2 regions of the Noviherbaspirillum cavernae genome follow, and region 1 is predicted to be linked to the other one. Evidence: predicted binding sites of a transcription regulator. Region 1 holds the regulator's gene; the other holds the start of a gene.

Region 1 (10,840 bases):
TGATGTAACGTGGAGGCCGGCTTGGCAGCACTCCTTTCCCCGTTCGGAATATCTGCCCGGTGAACTGTCCGTACGGCACCGTATGCGCATTGGCCGACTGATCCATGAAATCGACGGTTTGCCAGATCTGGGGGGAAGCGTTGTGAGCGGGACTGCACAAGCCAAGGTTCGTGCCACTGTTGCCGCAACCCGGGACGAAGCCCTCTGCACTGTCATTTGCAAACAGATGACTGCGGGATTTTCCCGGATCGGGAGAGCGTTCAATGTCGCGCTCGGCATCCATGAGGCCGGCTTCCGCAGCCTGAAACGCAATTTGCCGATCGCGATCATTGCGCGATGCTTTCTCGCTTTGCAAGGCAAGACTTGCTGCGGAAATGCCAAGCAGCAGGATGACAATCAGCATCAGCAGGGACACAATCAGCGAAGCGCCGACTTGCCTCGATGGTTGACTGGCGCATCGCCGCTTGCGGCTGATCGCCCCCGATGTTTGCCACACAGACGTCATGCTCCGCTTCCCGCCGCCTGGTTCCGCAACTGGATGCTCATCGCAAACGCTTTCCGTGCGCGATTGCGTATCGAATTCGGCAACGCCATCTCCTTGATTCGCGTCCCGATATCGGTCGTCGCGTTGGCATCGGCATAGTCCTTGCCGAACAGGTCGTACACCAGATTTGGCGTGCCCTCCCGCGTCGGCTGCGAGCCGCGGAGCAGAAGCGCCACCTTGACCGTCACCACCTTTTTCCAGTTGGTTATCTTGTTCTTGTCGACGGGGTTTTCCGCAGCGCCTGCTGCCGCCACAAACGCATCGTCCATCGCATTTATCGCTGTTGCGCTGACAAACCGGTCAGGTAACGAGTCAGCGTTCAGGTCGAGTCCGTATAACACCTGGAACGACTCGACTCCACGCGCGATCGATTCCGCCGTCCAGCTATCGTCGCCGCCCGCGCCTGGCTCGGCGTCTTTCTTCCACTTGCAATACAACCCTGGCTCCCCATCCGTACCCGTGCGAACATAGAAAATGCTCCATCCGCGCTCGCTCTCGGCCGTCGCTTGCGAAGTCGCAGCACGGACGCCGAAGCCGGCGCAATTGATAATGGTCCCGTCCCCATGCTTTCCGATACCGGAACCGAAAAAGCGGACTGCAAGAACATCGCTGCCATTGACCGCGTCACTTTGAGGAGACTCGATGCCAGCGGTAATTTTTTTCAGACTCTTTGCGTCAAGGCCTTCGATATTCGCGCTGATGTCACCGGTGGATAGAATCGGTACGTCATCCGTACGCCAATCCTCGTACGCCGCCTGCCGCACTGCGCGCGCAATGCTCTCGATCGCGTAACGGCCGGTATCCTGAATACGCGCACTCTCGTCCTGCACGGCATAGCCGGATTTGGTCGACAACAGCAGCGCTGTCGCCGCCATGACAACCACCAATCCCAGCGTCATCGAGATCATCAGCTCCACCAATGTCAGTCCTGATTGATTCGCGAAGCGGAGGCGGACGGCCTGATGGTATCGGCAGCTATTCATTGTGCGTAGGGTTGCACTGTGAGTGCCACTGCCGGTGGGAACAGGTCATTCTCGTTCTTGATCAATTTTCCATCAGCGGCTTTTTCCTGCCATCCCATCTTGATCACAACCGATCCGTTGCCCGCGCCTGCAGTGCAATCCCATGCCAAGCCATTGATTGACTCGTCCCATGGCTGGGTATCACGGCAGATTGTCACGCGCCCGCTTGGCAGCAATTCCTTGACCCGACGTTGAAGATCGTAGATGTCGGCACTGGCCAGCTCACTTGCACTACATGTCGCGGAAAAACACAGTTTGGCAGGAGCCTCCGGCGCAGCATCAGTGGCGGATTTGTAGTTCAGCGCGAGAAAGGGATTCTGATCATCAGGCAATCCCATTTGATTCGCATTTGCGCGCATCTTGTCGGCCATCTCGGAGGCGAGTTGCAATGCGGCCGTCTGAAATGCAGATTGCTGGGTAGTTCGAAGGGAAACCAGTTGCATCCCGGCGGCTCCGATCACGCCCAGCGCGAGCACAAAGACCGAAACGAGGACTTCAATCATCGAAAAACCGTTTCGCGAGTTACAGCTCACGGAAACACCGTGATGCCCTCCCCTTTTGTCACGACGAATGCATACGACCATGTTCGCCAGCCTCAATAAAGTTGTTGTATTTGCAATATTTATGACAAAACAAAGCCGCCTTGCACATGCACGGCGGCTTCAATGACTACTTGCTGGAATGTTTGCGTTCGCGCCCGACTTCGGCGATCGCATCCTGAAATTCGGCAACGTCTTCAAAACTCTTGTAGACAGAGGCAAAGCGGATGTAAGCGATCTTGTCGAGACGCTTCAGTTCGCGCATGACGAGTTCGCCAATGTGGCCCGACAGGACTTCACGTGCGCCACTGGATAGCAGTTTTTCTTCGATACGATGAATGGCGGCATCTACCGCTTCCGCAGACACAGGACGCTTGCGCAACGCCAGCATGAGACTGGCGCGCAGTTTTGCCGGATCGAAATCGGTACGGCTTCCGTTCTTCTTGACGATGACCGGCATCGTCAACTCGATGCGCTCGTAGGTCGTGAAGCGCTTGTCACATGCGGCGCAACGACGACGACGGCGAATCGTATCCCCTTCTTCCGACACGCGCGTGTCGAGAACCTGGGTGTCTTCGTGATGACAAAAGGGACATTTCATGGTACTTGCTGCGAAGCAGAAGAAAGGAGTAATTAAAAAACTCGTGCAATATTACAATTAATTTATTGTCAATTCATTAATTTTTTGTTGCTTGGAAAAATTATCAAGTGTCCTCGCAACAATTCATGCACTGTTTGCGTCCACCAAGGGCTGTTGCCATGCAAAAGCACAAAACCGGAGCTCAAAATAAATGCTGTCCCGAATAGCATAAAAGCGGTGCGCTTCAGCCAATGGCAAGCGACCGCTTTTATCCGCTCAACCGATGCAATTATCGGCGCTAACGGTGCCCAGTATCACGCGCCGTAAACCGGGAAAGCGTCGGTCAATTTCTTGACTTCCGCTTTCACGCGTTCGATGGTCGCAACGTCATGCGGATTGTCGAGCACGTCCGCGATCAGATTGCCGACCTTGGTCGCTTCCGCTTCCTTGAAGCCGCGCGTGGTCATCGCCGGGCTGCCGAGACGGATGCCGGAAGTGACGAATGGCTTTTCCGGATCATTCGGAATCGCATTCTTGTTGCAGGTCATGTGGGCCGAGCCGAGGATGGCTTCCGCTTCCTTGCCGGTGATTTTCTTCGCGCGCAGATCGACCAGCATCACGTGCGATTCCGTGCGGCCCGACACGATACGCAGGCCGCGCGCAATCAGCGCCTTTGCCAGCGCGTCCGCGTTCTTGACCACTTGCTGCTGATACTCCTTGAATTCAGGCGCGAGCGCCTCCTTGAAGGCAACTGCCTTGCCGGCAATGACGTGCATCAGCGGACCGCCCTGGATCCCCGGGAAAATGGCCGAGTTGATCGCCTTTTCATGTTCCGCCTTCATCAGGATGATGCCGCCGCGCGGACCGCGCAGCGACTTGTGCGTAGTCGATGTGACGAAATCGGCATGCGGCACCGGATTGGGATAGACGCCGGCTGCGATGAGGCCGGCATAGTGCGCCATGTCGACCATGAAGTATGCGCCGACATCCTTTGCCACCTTGGCGAAACGCTCGAAATCGATGCGCAGTGCATAGGCGGATGCGCCCGCGATGATCAGCTTCGGCTTGCGCTCGTGGGCAAGACGCTCCATCGCGTCATAATCGATCTCTTCCTTGTCGTTGAGGCCGTAGGAAACCACGTTGAACCACTTGCCTGACATGTTCAGTGACATGCCGTGTGTCAGGTGCCCGCCTTCTGCAAGCGACATGCCCATGATGGTGTCACCGGGCTTGAGCATGGCGAAGAAGACGCCCTGGTTGGCTTGCGAGCCGGAGTTCGGTTGCACGTTCGCCGCTTCGGCACCGAACAGTTCCTTGAGGCGGTTGATGGCCAGCGTCTCGGCGACATCGACATACTCGCAGCCGCCGTAATAGCGCTTGCCGGGATATCCTTCGGCGTACTTGTTCGTGAGTTGCGAGCCCTGCGCTTCCATCACCGCAGGCGAGGTGTAGTTTTCGGAGGCGATCAGTTCGATGTGCTCTTGCTGACGCGTGGTTTCGTGCTGAATGGCGGACCAAAGTTCCGGATCGACTTTGGCGATGGTGTGGTCTTTTGCGAACATGAGAATCTCCAATCGATTAAATATGCAAAGTACGTTTGCTTCAAGCCTTTGCCAACAAGCGTTGTGCGCCCGCTCCGTCGGGAAACGCGGCAACTCTTGCCGGAAGCTCGGAATCGAATGAGGGCCATTGGGAAATGACAGGCAGCCTCAGTCGTGCGTTCCATTTGTGGCTGCCCAGGCGAACGGCTAGAGAATCTCACGTTCCCCGGTGGATATCCACCTTGTGCCGGAACCGTGGGCTCCGGTGTTTCGCCAGTCACGTGAGACGAAATGGTATTAAATTGTAAGGTAGCTGTCTGAATTGAGCAAGGAGCCCTACCCTTGGCACCCATGCAGACAGGCTGCTTTCCGCTACAATTTTGGCACCCCGCAAATTTTGCAGAAAAGGAAAATTCATGCTCGTTCTTATCACAGGAGCAAGCTCCGGTTTCGGCGCTGAAATGGCACACAAATTCGTCCGGCACGGACACAAGGTGATCGCCACCGCCCGCCGCAAGGACCGGCTCGACGCGCTGGCGGCAGAACTGGGCGCAGCGCTGCTGCCGGTGGAAATGGATGTCAGCAGCAAGGATTCCATCAACAATGCGCTTGCCGCGCTGCCTGCCGAGTGGCGGGAAATCGACGTCCTGATCAACAATGCGGGGCTCGCGCTTGGCGTCGCTCCGGCTCAACAGGCATCGCTGGAAGAATGGGAAACCATGATCGACACCAACTGCAAGGGCCTCGTCACGATGACGCGTGCGCTGCTGCCGACGATGGTTGCGCGCGGAAGCGGACTGGTGATCAACCTCGGCTCGATCGCCGGCACGTACCCCTACCCCGGCGGGAACGTCTACGGTGCAACCAAGGCATTCGTGGATCAGTTCACGCTCAATCTTCGTGCCGACCTGGTCGGCACCGGTGTACGCGCGACAAACATTGCGCCCGGTTTGTGCGGCGGCACGGAATTCTCCAATGTGCGCCTCAAAGACGATGCAGCAGCGGCCAAGGTGTATGAAGGCACGGTGCCGCTGACTGCCGGCGATATCGCGGAAGCAGCGTACTGGATTGCGACACTGCCGGCGCACGTCAATATCAACTACATTGAAATGATGCCGACCTGCCAGGGCTTCGCCCCCTTCAACATCAAGCGCAACGTCTGACCGCGCAAGTCAAACCAGGCAGTGTGCCGACATTGCGGCGGCACACTCGGATTATCAAATTGAAGATGCACGAAAATTTCATCTGGCCCGTCCGCGTTTACTACGAAGATACGGACGCAGGCGGCATTGTCTTTTATGCAAATTATCTGAAGTACTTCGAACGCGCGCGCACCGAATGGCTGCGCGCTGCAGGCGTGAGTCAGCAAGCATTGACAGAATCACATCGCGTGATGTTTGTGGTAAAGAGCACTGCGGTCGATTATCATGCTCCAGCGAAATTAGATGATGAACTGAAACTGACTGTCGTAGTCGAAAAACTTGGACGCGCGTCGGTACAGTTCATGCAAGAATGTTGGCGCATGAATGGATCGCAAACGCAATTGCTCACCAGCGGACGGATCAAGATCGGTTGTATCGATACCGAGGCATTCCGCCCCAGTCCAATCCCGGATGAAGTGCTGGTGAAAATAAAACACTCCGGCTGACTTCTCGCTGCTGCGCATTCGGCCTGACAAGAATCGCGTGGCACGTCCCGCGAATACAATTTGCCCATCACCGTAACAAATCACCATGACTGTCACACAAGATTTATCCTTCATCTCGCTCATCTCCAATGCCTCCCTGCTCGTTCAATTGGTGATGGCATTGCTGCTGCTGGTTTCGGTGATGAGCTGGACGTATATTTTTCGCAAGATGTTCGCCATCAAAAGCGCACGCGTGCAGACGGAAGAATTCGAGCGCGCCTTCTGGTCGGGCGGCAACCTGAACGCCTTGTATGACGAGGCAACGTCGAACCGCCGCAAGAATGGCGCGCTGGCGCGCATTTTCGAATCCGGCATGAGCGAATACAACAAGGTGCGGGCATCCTTCGCCAACAGGAACCAGGTCGATCCCGGCAGCATGATCGACGGCGCGCGCCGGGCGATGCGGGCGGCATATCAGCGCGAAATGGATGCGCTGGAATCGCATCTCGCCTTCCTCGCCTCGGTCGGCTCGGTATCGCCTTACGTCGGCTTGTTCGGCACGGTGTGGGGCATCATGAATGCGTTTCGCGGCCTGGCGAATGTGCAGCAGGCGACGCTCGCATCGGTTGCGCCGGGCATTGCCGAGGCACTGATCGCGACGGCGATCGGCCTGTTTGCGGCGATCCCCGCGGTGGTGGCGTACAACCGCTATTCGCACGATATCGACCGGCTGGCGATCCGCTTCGAAAGCTTCATCGAAGAGTTCTCCAACATCTTGCAACGGCAGGCGCGCTGATGGCGAATTCGAGCATGCGCGGCGGGCGCAGCCGCAAGTTCAAGGCTGAAATCAACGTCGTACCCTATATCGACGTGATGCTGGTGCTGCTGGTGATTTTCATGGTCGCCGCGCCGCTGACCAATCCGGGCGTGATCGACCTGCCCACTGCCGCCAGATCCGCGCTGCCGCCAACCGAATACATCCAGATCGCATTGAAGCCGGATTCCGCGGCAACCATCGGCGTCAGCGGCCAGAAGAGCGGCGGCGCGCAAAGCGAGAAGGCGGCGAACCGTGCTGCATTGCTGCAAAAGCTGCGTGCAATCCATGATGCGAAACCCGAGCTGCCGGTGATGATTTCGGCGGACAAGGACATCAAGTACGACGAAGTAATCCAGATCATTTCGGAAGCGAAAAAACTCGGCGTGGACCGTGTCGGACTCGCAACCAGGCAATGATGGTTCCATGACAGACGCAACTCCCTACACCGTACCGAAAGAGCCCGGCCGCTGGCGTGCAATCACGCTCGCGGCATTGGTGCATCTTGCGCTGCTGGTCTTTCTCTGGATCGGCATCCGCTGGCAGAACGAAACACCGGTCACGATCGAGGCCGAAGTGTGGAGTCCGCAGGTACGCGAAGCCGCCCCGCTTCCCGAGCCACCGACAGAGCCGCAACCGGAACCCCAGCCCGTCATCAAGGAAACTCCTCCGCAGGTCATCGAGCGCCCGGTCGAAAAACCCGAGTTGAAGCAGCCGGACATCGCGCTGGAACAGGAAAAGAAGCGCAAGGCGGAACTGGAGAAGAAACGTCTTGAGGAACAACGCCTCGCGGAATTGAAAGAGAAGAAACGCCTCGAAGAACAGCGCCTCGCAGAGCTGAAGGAGAAAAAGCGCCTCGAGGAAGAACGGCTGGCGCAGCTGAAGCAGAAGCAGGATGCCGAGGACAAGCGGCTTGAAAAGGAAAAGTCCGAGAAGGCGGCCCTTGCAAAGAAAGCCGCCGAAGACAAGAAACGCAAGCAGGACGAGGCGGATGCAAAGCTGCTGGCAAAGATGCGTGACGAGGACATGCGCCGCATCACGGGCGGCGTGACCGGGACCGGCGGCAGCGGCGACGCTCCCAAGTCGCAAGGCGGCCGCGGCGACGGCAGCTACGCGCAGCGCGTCGCCGCCAAGATCAAATCCAACATCACTTTCAACACCCCCGAAGGCATGGATGGAAATCCGGCTGCGGAGTTCGAAGTCAACCTGCTGCCCGACGGATCGGTGGCAGGAATCCGCAAGCGCAAATCCTCCGGCATCCCCGGATTCGACGAGGCAGTCGGCAGGGCCATCGAGAAATCGCAGCCCTACCCGAAGGACAAGACAGGCAGCGTTCCTTCCAGTTTTATCGGAATCCACAAACCGAAAGACCAGTAAACAGCTATGACAAAAAAATCCTTTCTGCGAGCATTTGTTGTGCTTGGCCTGACGATCGGCAGCATGGCACATGCGCAATTGCGGGTCGAAACCTCCGGCGTCGGCGCAAGCCAGATCCCGATCGCGATCGCCGCCTTTGCCGATGAATCGATCGCGCCGCAACAGGCGAGCGCAATCATCAAGGCCGACCTGGAACGCAGCGGCTTCTTCAAGGTCATCGATACCGGCAGCGTGATGTCGGAGACCACGCCGGTCAATTACGGCGAATGGAAATCGCGCGGTGCCGATGCACTCGTCGTCGGCAGCGTCCAGCGCCTCGCCGACGGACGCTTCGACGTGCGCTACCGGCTGCTCGACACGCTCAAATCATCACAGCTGTCAGGCTTCGCGCAAGTCGCGGGGCCGGATCGGCTGCGCGTGTCGGCGCACAAGATCGCGGACGACATCTATGAAAAACTGATCGGCGTGCGCGGCGCGTTCGCCACCCGCATTGCCTACATCACCAAGGCCGGCAAGGAGTATCGGCTGGAAGTCGCCGATTCCGATGGCGAAGGCACGCAGATGGCGTTGCGCTCGAACGAGCCGATCATCTCCCCCGCCTGGTCGCCGAACGGCAGCAAGGTGGCCTATGTCTCCTTCGAGAACAAGAAACCGGTCGTCTACGTGCAGGATCTGGTGACGCGCCAGCGCACGATCGTCGCGAACTACAAGGGCAGCAATTCCGCGCCGTCATGGTCGCCGGACGGCACGCGGCTTGCGCTGGCATTGTCGCGTGACGGCTTGACGCAGGTGTTTGTGGTCAATGCGGACGGCACGGGCTTGCGCCGTCTATCCAACACCAACGGCATCGATACCGAGCCGCAATTCTCGGCCGACGGCAACAGCATTTATTTCACCAGCGATCGCAGCGGCGGCCCGCAAATCTACAAGATGAGCGCAAGCGGCGGCGAGGCGCAACGTGTCACCTTCAACGGCAGCTACAACATCAGTCCGCGCATCTCGCCCGACGGCAAGTCGCTGGCCTATATCTCGCGCCGCGATGGACGCTTCCAGCTGTACGTGCTCGATCTGACCAATGGCCAGGAACTGCGATTGTCAGACACGGCCAAGGACGAGTCGCCCAGCTTCTCGCCCAATGGCAGATACATCATGTACGCCACCGAATCCGGACGCCGCGGCTCGCTCGCGGTGGTGTCGGTTGACGGCCGCGTCAGACACCGATTGACAACCCAGACAGGCGACATCCGTGAGCCTACCTGGGGACCGTTCATGAAATAATCCGTCTTTACAACAGCATTTGATGAGGAGAATTCAATGCGCACTTTTACAAAACTGACTCTTATCGCTTCCAGCGTCGTGCTGATGGCCGCCTGCGGCTCGTCGGTCAAGCTGGATGACAAGGCAAAGGTCGAGGAACGCAGCGGCACCACGCCGGTGTCGACCGCCGATGCCCGCACCGTCGCTCCGGTCAGCACCGGCTCGACCGATCCGCTGAATGATCCGAAAGGCGTGCTCGCCAAGCGCAGCGTCTACTTCGACTTCGACAGCTACATCGTCAAGGATGAATTCAAGCCGCTGGTCGACGCTCACGCCAAGTACCTGGCATCCAACAAGGGCCGCAAGATCCTGATCCAGGGCAATACCGACGAGCGCGGCGGCAGCGAGTACAACCTCGCACTGGGCCAGAAGCGCGCCGAAGCCGTTCGCAAGTCGCTGTCCCTGCTGGGCGTGCCGGAATCGCAGATGGAAGCGGTTTCGCTGGGCAAGGAAAAGCCGAAGGCGACCGGCAGCGATGAATCCGCCTGGGCAGAAAACCGTCGTTCCGACATCGTTTATCAATAAGCCATGAAAACATTCGTGAAATCTTCGATCGCCGCAGCCTTGCTGGCTGCAACCTCCTTCGCGCCGATGCAGGCGAACGCCGCCCTGTTCGGCGATGACGAAGCGCGCAAGGCGATCCTCGACATCCGTGCGCGGCTTGACAACATGCAGAATGAAATCAATGCCAAGGCGGACAAGGGCAGCAGTCTTGAACTGAACAACCAGAACGAGCAGTTGCGTCAGGAAATTTCCAGACTGCGTGGACAGATCGAAGTGCTCACGAATGAATTGGCGAACACGCAGAGGCGGCAGAAGGATTTCTATGTCGACCTCGACAATCGTGTGCGCAAGATGGAGCCGCAACAGGTCACCGTCGATGGCAAGGAAGTGAGCATCGCACCGGCCGAGCAATCGGCCTACGACGTGGCGCTGGCGCATTTCAAGGCTGGCGACTACAAGAATGCCGGCGCGTCGTTCTATGAATTCACGCGCCGCTTCCCGCAGTCGGGCCTGGCGCCGTCGGCGCAATACTGGCTGGGCAATACGTATTACGCGCAACGCGACTATCGCAACGCCATCACGGCGCAGCAGGTCGTCGTCAAGAATTTTGCGGACAGTCCGAAGGCAGCCGATGCATTGCTGAATATCGCAAGCTGCCAGATGGAACTGAAGGACAAGCCGGCAGCGAGGAAGACCATGGAAACGCTGATTGCCCAGTATCCGGAGTCGCCTGCGGCGCAGACTGCCAAGGATCGCCTCGCGGCACTCAAATAAAAACGGCACGCAGAAGTCGTGCACCGCCAACCTCAACCTTGAAGTTTCTCAAGAGTGGTGTATTTGACAGAGGGCGCGAAGTCTCTTTATAATCTTGGTCTTTCGGGTCGTTAGCTCAGTTGGTAGAGCAGCGGACTTTTAATCCGTTGGTCGCAGGTTCGAGTCCCGCACGGCCTACCAGAAATGCGAAGGGCTTGGGTT
Region 2 (10,840 bases), 2.0 Mb from region 1:
GGCTGGCTGTTGCACGGCGTCGCGTTGTGGGGCGATGTCATCACGCCAGGCGCGTTGCGCGTCGGCTTTGCGGTCATGCTGTCGGCGGCGCTGTGGATTTCGGTCGCTGCGTACTGGCTGGAGAACCGGAATTTTTCCCTGGACGGCTTGCGCGTGCTCGTGCTGCCCAGCGCGGCCGCGGCTGTGCTGCTGCCGGTGCTTTTTCCCGGCAACGTTATGCCGCTGGCGGGCAAATCCGTCCTGCTGTCATGGCATATCGCGATTGCCATCCTGGCGTACAGTACGCTGACCATCGCGGCATTTCATGCGGTGTTGATGGCCTTGCAGGAATCGAAGCTGCATACCCGGCCCGGTGCCGGCGCAAACGGCTGGCTGGCAGCGGCCATCGACCGGCTTCCCGCATTGCTGACCATGGAGAAGCTGTTGTTCCGGCTGATCGCATTCGGTTTTGTCTTGCTGACCTTGACCGTGCTGTCCGGCGTGGTGTTTTCCGAGGAATTGTTCGGCAAGGCGTTCCAGTGGAATCACAAGATCGTTTTCACGCTGCTGTCCTGGCTGCTGTTCGGCCTGCTGCTGGCGGGACGCCATTGGCGCGGCTGGCGCGGCAAGACGGCGCTGAGTTTCACGCTGTCCGGTTTCGCCACTCTGTTCCTGGCGTATGTCGGGAGCCGATTCGTGCTGGAAGTGGTTTTGCATCGGGGACTCGCGTGAAGTTCTTGATATGGGTGATTATCGGCATCCTCGTTGTCGCGTGGCTGCTGCATGCGAAAAGATCGTTGAAGGCGCCGGACTCGGCCAAGACCGATTCAACCCCTCCGAAGGCGGCTGACGGCGGCGAAGCGATGATCCAGTGCGCGCACTGCGGGTTGCATGTGCCGCTGTCGGAGTCCTTCGGCAATTCCGAAGGACTTGTATTTTGCAGCGAAGAGCATCGCCGTCTCGGTGTTCGCTCATGAAGCCGATCGCGCAATCGCGTCGCGCCGATACCCGCGAAACCCTTTGGCGCACGCTGCAGACCTTCAGCTTCACGCGGATCGTCATTGCGATCGTATTGCTCATCTATCTCAGCCTCAATACGAAGCAGAATTTCGGCATCGCCAATCATCTTGTCAATTGGGAAATTCACGGCGCTGTCTATTTCGTGCTTGCCGTCGTTTTTGCGCTGCTGTCGGTGTACTTGAGGAAACGGTTTTCGCTGCAATTGCTTGTGCAACTCGCGGTCGATATCGCGGTGATATCGATGCTGTATGTCGCGGGCGGGGGAGCGAAGAGCGGTCTGGCGATTCTCTTCCTGTTTCCACTGGCGGGCTGCGCCATCCTTGCGTCGATGATGCTGGCGCTGTTCAGCGTGTCGGTGGTGACATTTGTATTGCTGGGCGAAGGCGGGTACGCATTCCTCACCTCGTTCGGCGAAGCGGAGCTGTCGCGTGCGGGATTGTACGGAGCTGCGTTCTTCGCGGCGGTCTTCGTGCTCAATCGTCTTGCCGCCCGGCTGCTCAAGCAGGAGGAGCTTGCCAGGCAACGCGGACGCGACTTGCAAGTGCAGCAAGCGATCAATCGCATGGTGATCGCGGACATGGGCGACGGCATCCTCGTGGTTGGCCGCGATACCAGGGTCTTTGTCGGCAATCCGGCGGCGGAGCGCATGCTCGGCTTGTCCGTTCCGTATGGGCAGGCACGCTACAGGCTGAAAGACATTCCCTCCATGGCGCCGATTGTCGAGGCGTACCGAACCTGGGCCGCATTGCCTGCCGCCAAGGCGACCAGCGAAACCGGTTCAACCGCTTTTGTCGTGGTCAAGCCGGGAGACGATCTCCCCACCCTCAATGGAGCAAGCACCATCAGCCGCGAAATGCGGCGCGAACTGGGATCGCATTTGAAGTTGCGCTTCGTGACGGTGGAGACGGAAGGCCTGAGCGAGGAGCGCACGCTGATCTTCCTGCAAGACGTGACCGAGATCGAGAACCAGGCGCAACAGTTGAAACTCGCATCGATGGGCCGCCTGACCGCCAGCATCGCGCATGAAGTGCGCAATCCGCTTTCCGCGATTGCGCATGCCGCCGCACTGCTGGGCGAAGATATCTCGAATCCGGCGCAGTCGCGTCTCCTGAGCATCGTTGGCGACAACGTCAAGCGCCTGAACCGAATGATCGAGGACATCCTCAAGTTGTCGCGCAAGGCACAATCGCCGCGCGAACCGCTCGCGCTGGCGCCGTTATTTGCCGACATCCTCGGCGAATTTCACGAAGCGCATGCGGTCATGCCCGGGCTCATACAGCTTGGCGAAATGCGCTCGCATCATGCGCGTTTCGATCCGCTGCATCTGCGCGAGGTTGTTGTGAATCTGCTATCGAACGCGCTGCGCTACGCCAGCGGCCGGCGCGGCAGCATACGCATCCATGCCGTCTCCGACATGGCCAGCCGGCTGGAAGTGCACATACAGGATGACGGTCCCGCCATCAAGCCGGGTGTGCGAGCGCACCTGTTCGAACCCTTTTATACAACATCGAGCAAGGGCACCGGATTGGGGCTCTACGTGGCGCGCGAATTGTGTTTGAATAACGGGGCGATGCTGGACTACGAATACCGGTACGACGGCTCCAGCGACGGAGCAGTCGAGCCGACCGGCAGATTCGTGATCACATTTGCCACACCGGATCGCGCCTGACCGAAAAACAAGCTTAACAATAATCATGACCTCACCGCGTATCCTGATCGTCGACGATGAAGCCGACCTGCGCGAGCTGCTGGAGATCACGCTCGTCAGAATGGGGCTGGATGTGGACAGTGCGCACTGTCTTGAGGACGCGCGCGCGCGTCTGGCAAAGGCCGACTATGCGCTGGTATTGACCGACATGCGCCTGCCGGATGGCATGGGCATCGAGCTGGTACGCGAAGTCGCGGCGAATTGCCGAAACACACCGATTGCCGTGATTACCGCATACGGCAGCGCGGATAATGCGGTCGCGGCGCTGAAGGCGGGCGCATTCGACTATCTGTCCAAGCCGGTCGCACTGGAGCAGTTGCGCCAGATGGTGCAATCGGCCTTGCACATGAACGTCACCGGCATCAGCGCAGATCACCGGAACGCGCAAGCCGCCGGGACGTCCTCCTGCCTGGTCGGGCAGTCCGGCGTCATGCAGGATTTGCGCTTGCAGATCGCGCGGTTGGCGCGCAGCATGGCACCGGTTGCGATCACCGGCGAATCGGGTAGCGGCAAGGAGCTTGCCGCACGCGATATCCACGCGCACAGCGCGCGGGTCGACAAACCCTTCCTTGCGGTCAATTGCGGCGCGATTCCGGAGGCGCTGATGGAGGCCGAATTCTTTGGCTACCGCAAAGGCGCTTTCACCGGCGCGACCGATGACCGCGACGGCTTTTTCCAGGCGGCCAACGGCGGCACCCTGATGCTCGATGAAGTTGCCGATCTGCCCTTGCAGATGCAGGTCAAGCTGCTGCGTGCGATCCAGGAGCGCCGTGTGCGCAAGATCGGCTCCACGGTCGAAGAACCGGTCGATGTGCGGCTGATCAGCGCGACGCACCAGAATCTGGCCGAGTGCGTCGAACAGGGCAGGTTCCGGCAGGATTTGTACTATCGCCTCAATGTCATCGAGCTGCGTCTGCCGCCGTTGCGCGAGCGGCTGGACGACATCGGCTTGCTGGCCGATGCGATTCTGGAGCGGCTCGCGGCACCAGGCGTGCGCGCGGTGCTGTCGCCGTCCGCGCTGGATGCGTTGCAGGCCTATGCCTTTCCGGGAAATGTGCGCGAGCTGGAAAATATCCTCGAGCGGGCGCTGGCGTTTGCCAACGATGGCCTCATCGAGGTGGCGGACCTCGCGCTGAAAGCGGTGAATTCACCGGCCATCGATGTGCGGCAGGCATCCGACGCCGTGGCATTGGCGATGCCGGATGCCGCTGCCCTTCATGTTCCGACGCCGGCGGCACGGTCTGAAACGACCGATGCGGAAGCGCTGCCAAGTTCTCTGCCGGACCATCTGGATGGCATCGAGCGCCAGATCATCGAGCGCGCACTGCTCAAGACGCGGTTCAATCGCACGCAAGCCGCCGGCCTGCTCGGTATCAGCTTCCGGCAGTTGCGTTACCGGATGCAACGCCTTTCCATCCATGAGCCTGAATAATGCGGCGCTTTAGCATAGGCGCCGATGGCTGGTGCATCGAAGCACAATGCGAGCCTTCGCCGAATTTCGATGTGCGACCCGTCGACGCGAGAGTGGATCTGTTGGTGATTCACAATATCAGCCTGCCGCCCGGCCAGTTTGGCGGGCCGTTCATTGCCGACCTGTTCTGCAACCGGCTCGACCATGAAGCCCATCCGTATTTCGACCAGTTGCGCAGCTTGCGCGTGTCGGCGCATTTCCTGATCCGCCGCGACGGCACCGTGGTGCAGTTTGTATCGGCCAACGACCGCGCATGGCATGCCGGCGCATCGTCGTTTTGCGGGCGCGAACGGTGCAACGATTTTTCGATCGGGATCGAACTGGAGGGAACCGATTTCGAAGTGTTCGAGCCCGTTCAATACGACACGCTGGTCGCACTGACTGTGGCGTTGCAATCCAGATATCAGCTTGCCGATGTGATCGGACACGAGCATATCGCGCCGGGACGCAAGACCGATCCGGGCCCGTTTTTCAACTGGTCCGATTACCATGCACGGCTCGATCAAGTCAGGCCGTTAGTACTCGCTCATCAGGCATTGCGCTTCCCCATCACGGGTTGAAAAAGTCAACTGCCGCACAATGAAAATTTGTGTTTCCTCTCATAAAAAAGGTATTGCGAACTCGCCATCCTGGCACTAGAATTAGTTTAATTCGCAATTGGAGCCACTACATATAGTGGTGCCGCGATGATCCATCGGAGCTGTTCAGATGGTGCCTTGATGCAATGCTTATTTGATTCAGGCGGGCCAGGAACAGCTCTCCTTTCGCAAAACGTCGTGTGACGCGATTGCCGGTGTGAAGAACACCTCCCGGCATGCAGGCAGGCCGCACACGCGATATCGGTATCTCGTGAACATCCGCTGAACCGGGTGTTCTAATTAATAACCACAAGCAGCAATCACGCTGCCAACAATGCAATGTAAGGAGGCTAGATGCACTCTACTCAAGAAGTTTCCGTCAAATCCCCCGCCGAATTCGGTCTGGTCTCTCCAGGCAGCGATACTCCATCCGCAGCACATCTTTCCGTCACGCTTGGCGACTACAAAATCATCCGCCGCAATGGTGCCGTAGTCGGATTCGAGCCGTCCAAGATTTCGATCGCCGTCACCAAGGCATTCCTCGCGGTCAATGGCGGGCAAGGCGCAGCATCGGCGCGCGTGCGCGAGCTGGTCGAGCAGTTGACCGCCGGCGTGGTGTCGGCGCTGGTGCGTCGCCAACCCGCTGGCGGCACCTTCCATATCGAAGACGTGCAGGATCAGGTCGAGCTGGCGTTGATGCGTTCCGGCGAACATGATGTGGCGCGTGCCTACGTGCTGTATCGCGCCAAGCGCATGGAAGAGCGTGCGCAGCAGCAATCTGCCAGGGCTGTCGAAACGCCGCAATTGCACGTCACGGACAACGGCCAGCGCCGCCTGCTCGACATCGCCCAGGTGCGCGGCCTGATCACCTCTGCCTGCATCGGTCTGGAAAAGCATGTCGATGCCGAAGCGATCCTCGCTGAAACGCTCAAGAATCTTTATGACGGCGTGCCGGTCGAGGAATTGCACAAATCCGTGATCCTCGCGGCCCGCGCCCTGATGGAAAAGGACCCGGCGTACAGCAAGGTCACCGCGCGCCTGCTGATGCACACTATCCGCAAGGAGGTATTCGGCCAGGAAGTCGCGCAAAACGATGCGCAGGCGCATTACGTCGATTACTTCCCGAAATTCATCGAGAAGGGCATCAAAGCCGATCTGCTCGATGCCAAGCTGGCGCAGTTCGACCTGCAGAAACTGGCTGATGCGTTGCAGCCGGGGCGTGACCTGCAGTTCGGCTACCTCGGTCTGCAGACGCTGTACGACCGTTACTTCCTGCACATTCAAGGCACGCGTATCGAAATGCCGCAGGCGTTCTACATGCGCGTCGCGATGGGCCTGGCATTGAACGAGGGCGACCGCGAAGCGCGTGCCATCGAGTTCTACAACTTGCTGTCCTCGTTCGATTTCATGAGCTCGACGCCGACCCTGTTCAATTCCGGCACGCAGCGCTCGCAGCTGTCGTCCTGCTATCTGACCACGGTGGCCGACGATCTCGACGGCATTTTCGAAGCGATCAAGGAAAACGCGCTGCTGGCGAAGTTTGCCGGCGGTCTCGGCAACGACTGGACCCCGGTGCGCTCACTCGGTGCCCATATCAAGGGTACCAATGGCAAGTCGCAAGGCGTGGTGCCGTTCCTGAAAGTGGTCAACGACACCGCCGTCGCCGTGAACCAGGGTGGCAAGCGCAAGGGCGCAGTCTGTGCCTACCTGGAAACCTGGCACATGGACATCGAGGAATTCCTCGACCTGCGCAAGAACACCGGTGATGACCGCCGCCGCACGCACGACATGAACACCGCGAACTGGATTCCCGACCTGTTCATGAAGCGCGTGATGGAGAAGGGCGAGTGGACGCTGTTCTCGCCCTCCGATGCGCCGGACCTGCATGACAAGTTCGGTAGCGCCTTCGAGGAAGCCTATACTGGCTACGAAGCCAAGGCCGCGCGCGGCGAATTGAAGTTGTTCAAGAAAGTGCAGGCGCTCGACCTGTGGCGCAAGATGCTGTCGATGCTGTTCGAAACCGGTCATCCATGGATTACCTTCAAGGACCCGTGCAACATTCGTTCACCGCAGCAGCACGTCGGCGTCGTGCACAGCTCCAACCTGTGCACCGAGATCACGCTGAACACCAACGACTCCGAAATCGCGGTCTGCAACCTCGGCTCTGTCAATTTGCCGGCGCACATGAAGAACGGCAAGCTGGATCACGTCAAGCTGCAAAAGACGATCCGCACGGCAATGCGCATGCTCGACAACGTCATCGACATCAACTACTACGCCGTCAAGAAAGCGCGCGACTCCAACCTGCGCCATCGTCCGGTCGGCATGGGCATCATGGGCTTCCAGGACTGCCTGCACATGATGCGCATCCCTTACGCCTCGATGGACGCGGTCGAGTTCGCCGATCGCTCGATGGAAGCGGTGTGCTACTACGCCTACTGGGCATCGACCGAACTGGCGGAAGAGCGCGGTCGTTACAGCTCTTATCGCGGCTCGCTGTGGGATCGCGGCATCCTGCCGCAGGATTCGCTCAAGCTGCTGGCGGAAGAACGCGGCGGCTATCTGGAAGTCGATACCTCCGAAACCATGGAGTGGAGCGCGTTGCGCGACCGCATCAAGCAGCACGGCATGCGCAACTCGAACTGCGTGGCGATCGCGCCGACCGCGACGATCTCCAACATCATCGACGTCTCGGCCTGCATCGAACCGACCTACCAGAACCTGTATGTGAAGTCGAACCTGTCCGGCGAGTTTACCGAGATCAACGAACATCTCGTGCGTGATCTGAAGGCGCGCGGCCTGTGGGATGAAGTGATGGTCTCCGATCTCAAGTACTTCGACGGCAGCCTGGCCAAGATCGATCGCATCCCGCAAGACCTGCGCGATCTGTATGCGACCGCGTTCGAAGTCGAGCCGTCGTGGCTGGTCGAAGCCGCATCGCGCCGCCAGAAATGGATTGACCAGGCGCAATCGCTCAACATCTACATGGCGGGCGCATCCGGCAAGAAGCTGGACGAGACCTACAAGCTCGCATGGCTGCGCGGCTTGAAGACGACCTACTATCTGCGCACCATCGGCGCCACCCATGCCGAGAAATCGACCACCAGGGCCGGCGCGCTCAACGCGGTGTCGGCGACCGGCGGACTCGGCGGCGGCATGGCGGCAGCGCCTGCAGGAACCGTGGCAGCCGATGATATTGCCGGCCCTGCGTGCATGCTGCGTCCGGGCGATCCCGGTTTCGAAGAGTGCGAAGCCTGCCAGTAAGCGCGACATGAATGCGCTGGTGCGGCATTCATGTCGCGCCAGCTTGAACATCGCGCAAGTGCCACTAGAATACGTGTAAGGAAGAATCAATATGCTAAGTTGGGATGACGAAACAACTTCTGCCGCAAGAGCGGCTCAGACTCCGCAGCCCGGACTGGCTCCGGCGATGCCGCAGGCCCGTTCGCTGAACGCGCAAATGAACGACGTCGCGCTCAACCCGTCACTGGTTTCACAACCGGCAGCCGGCGAAGCCGAGCGCCGCGTGAATGTCGCCGACAAGCGCATCATCAACGGCCAGACCGACGTCAATCAGCTCGTGCCCTTCAAATACAAATGGGCGTGGGACAAGTATCTGGCCGGCTGCGCCAACCACTGGATGCCGCAAGAGATCAACATGCAGCGCGACATCGAGCTGTGGAAGAACCCGAACGGCCTGACCGAAGACGAGCGTCGACTGGTCAAGCGCAATCTCGGTTTCTTCGTCACCGCCGACTCGCTCGCCGCGAACAACATCGTGCTCGGCACCTACCGCCACATCACCGCGCCGGAGTGCCGCCAGTACCTGCTGCGTCAGGCGTTTGAAGAAGCGATCCACACCCACGCGTACCAGTACATCGTCGAATCGCTCGGCCTGGACGAAGGCGAAATCTTCAATGCGTATCATGAGGTCGCGTCGATTCGCGACAAGGATGAGTTCCTGATCCCCTTCATCGATACGCTGACCGATCCGCAATTTACGACCGGCACGATCGAGAGCGATCAGACGCTGCTGAAGTCCCTCATCGTGTTTGCATGCCTGATGGAAGGTTTGTTCTTCTATGTCGGCTTCACGCAGATTCTCGCGCTCGGTCGTCAGAACAAGATGATGGGTGCGGCGGAACAGTATCAATACATCCTGCGCGACGAATCGATGCACTGCAATTTCGGAATCGACTTGATCAACACGATCAAGCTGGAGAACCCGCATCTGTGGACTGCGGAATTCCGTGACGAGATCAAATCGTTGTTTTTGCGCGCGGTAGAGTTGGAATATCGCTACGCAGAGGATACAATGCCGCGTGGAGTGCTCGGGTTGAATGCGACGATGTTTAAAGGGTACTTGAGATTCATCGCGAATCGCCGCGCACAACAGATCGGTCTCGATCCGATGTTCCCGCAGGAAGAAAATCCCTTCCCCTGGATGAGCGAAATGATCGACCTGAAAAAAGAGCGCAACTTCTTCGAGACACGTGTGATCGAATACCAGACAGGCGGTGCCCTGAATTGGGAATAGATGGATGAAGCTCGTAGCCGGGCGCGAGGCAGGTGGAGACAAAGTGCAGTCGGCAAACCGACACGAATAAGTCCCAAGGACAATCGACTGCAGGACTGAAAGGCTAATCCTAAATTAATGAACAGTAGACGAACGAATCGATCTGCTCTGTTATTGCTGCCGTTCCCGACGTGGTCGGGCGTGGCAGATTTTTCCTTGGAAAACCTGTTGGTTTTTCCAAAAGAGTATTCCGGCGCCGGCATTGTTGCTGGCGTTTTTTTTGGTTACGGCTGCAACAGCGTGCTCTGAGCCGCGTTGCATGGACCTCCGTCACGGTCGACGCGCGACTGTGACTCATGCAAAAAGAGAGGCGTAATCAAATGAGGCTGAAGTGCTGCATCAATGAGGGGATGCAGCAGTTCAGCTGGTGCCGAATTCATTAGCGCAAACAGAATTTGCTTGTGCCGATGAATAATCCGAGTGCTCCATCGCGATGGAGCATCCGGGTTTCCAACCTCGTAGTTTGAATTTTTCCATCACGTGAAGGAGAAACAAATGGCAACAGCAAAGAAACCCGCTGCCAAGAAAGCAGCAGCAAAGAAACCGGCTGCCAAGAAGCCGGTAGCGAAGAAAGCAGCAGCTCCGAAAAAGGCGGCTGTAGCGAAGAAACCGGTAGCGAAGAAGGCCGCAGCCGCCAAGAAGCCGGCAGCTAAAAAGGTCGCAGCGAAAAAAGTCGCAGCGAAGAAGCCGGTAGCGAAGAAGGCAGTAGCCGCCAAGAAGCCGGCAGCTAAAAAAGTCGTAGCGAAAAAAGTCGCAGCGAAAAAGCCGGTAGCGAAGAAGGCAGTAGCCGCCAAGAAGCCGGCAGCTAAAAAGGTCGTAGCGAAAAAAGTCGCAGCGAAGAAGCCGGTAGCGAAGAAGGCAGTAGCCGCCAAGAAACCGGTAGCTAAAAAAGTCGCAGCGAAGAAGCCGGTAGCGAAGAAAGCAGCAGCTCCGAAGAAGGCTGCTGCAAAAAAGCCGGCAGCTAAAAAAGTCGCTGCCAAGCCTGCTGCTAAAAAAGCAGCCCCGAAAAAGGCCGCTCCGAAAAAGGCGGCAGCAAAAAAGCCGGCAGCTAAACCTGCCGCTGCAGCTCCTGCGGTAAAGACAGTGTTGAGCCCGGCAGCGGCATGGCCGTTTCCGACCGGCACTCGTCCGTAATAACAAGCTTGTTTCGGAAGCCTGATTAGATTCAGGCATCATGCCCGTTGTGCGGCCTCGCGTTGCACAACGGGTGTTTTATTTGGGGAGCAGATGTGCTGCAGAGTATTTTTACGCTAATCGTCGATACCATCGCCGGGGTCCTCGGCGGCGCGCTGTTGCTGCGCTTCTGGATGCAAGTGGTGCGTGTACGGCCGCCGATGGCGCTCGGTCAGTTCACGTTTCAATTGACGGACTGGTTGGTGCGGCCGATGCGCCGATTGCTGCCGGGTGTCGGCGGCTACGACTGGGCAAGCCTGGTTGGCGCGGTTCTCGTGATCACGCTGTCGATAGCAATCGATCTCTTCGTAATGTCGCGTTTCTCGCCGGAGTTC

What was found. The regulator NrdR, encoded in region 1, represses ribonucleotide reductase genes. The targets are predictions, from matches to a motif close to CACNANATNTNGTG.
Region 2: a site for NrdR is predicted at 4,843-4,856, ahead of D3870_RS02830 (ribonucleoside-diphosphate reductase subunit alpha). Genes of this name have one in related genera too.

The regions. Positions count from the first base shown of each region.
Region 1 is NZ_QYUN01000002.1:2,529,736-2,540,575, forward strand. It holds gene D3870_RS11785 (pilus assembly PilX family protein) at 1-505, opposite strand, end outside; gene D3870_RS11790 (PilW family protein) at 502-1,527, opposite strand; gene pilV (type IV pilus modification protein PilV) at 1,524-2,150, opposite strand; gene nrdR (transcriptional regulator NrdR) at 2,236-2,706, opposite strand; gene glyA (serine hydroxymethyltransferase) at 3,000-4,247, opposite strand; ZMP/ZTP riboswitch at 4,413-4,517, opposite strand; gene D3870_RS11810 (SDR family NAD(P)-dependent oxidoreductase) at 4,643-5,389, shown strand; gene ybgC (tol-pal system-associated acyl-CoA thioesterase) at 5,455-5,874, shown strand; gene tolQ (protein TolQ) at 5,960-6,649, shown strand; gene D3870_RS11825 (ExbD/TolR family protein) at 6,649-7,086, shown strand; gene tolA (cell envelope integrity protein TolA) at 7,094-8,044, shown strand; gene tolB (Tol-Pal system beta propeller repeat protein TolB) at 8,051-9,322, shown strand; gene pal (peptidoglycan-associated lipoprotein Pal) at 9,359-9,886, shown strand; gene ybgF (tol-pal system protein YbgF) at 9,890-10,639, shown strand; tRNA gene D3870_RS11850 (tRNA-Lys) at 10,744-10,819, shown strand.
Region 2 is NZ_QYUN01000002.1:571,942-582,781, forward strand. It holds gene D3870_RS02805 (cytochrome C assembly family protein) at 1-711, shown strand, start outside; gene D3870_RS23015 (PP0621 family protein) at 708-956, shown strand; gene D3870_RS02815 (sensor histidine kinase) at 953-2,668, shown strand; gene D3870_RS02820 (sigma-54-dependent transcriptional regulator) at 2,694-4,139, shown strand; gene ampD (1,6-anhydro-N-acetylmuramyl-L-alanine amidase AmpD) at 4,139-4,738, shown strand; gene D3870_RS02830 (ribonucleoside-diphosphate reductase subunit alpha) at 5,111-8,020, shown strand; gene D3870_RS02835 (ribonucleotide-diphosphate reductase subunit beta) at 8,112-9,293, shown strand; gene D3870_RS02840 (histone H1-like DNA-binding protein) at 9,828-10,466, shown strand; gene D3870_RS02845 (YggT family protein) at 10,562-10,840, shown strand, end outside.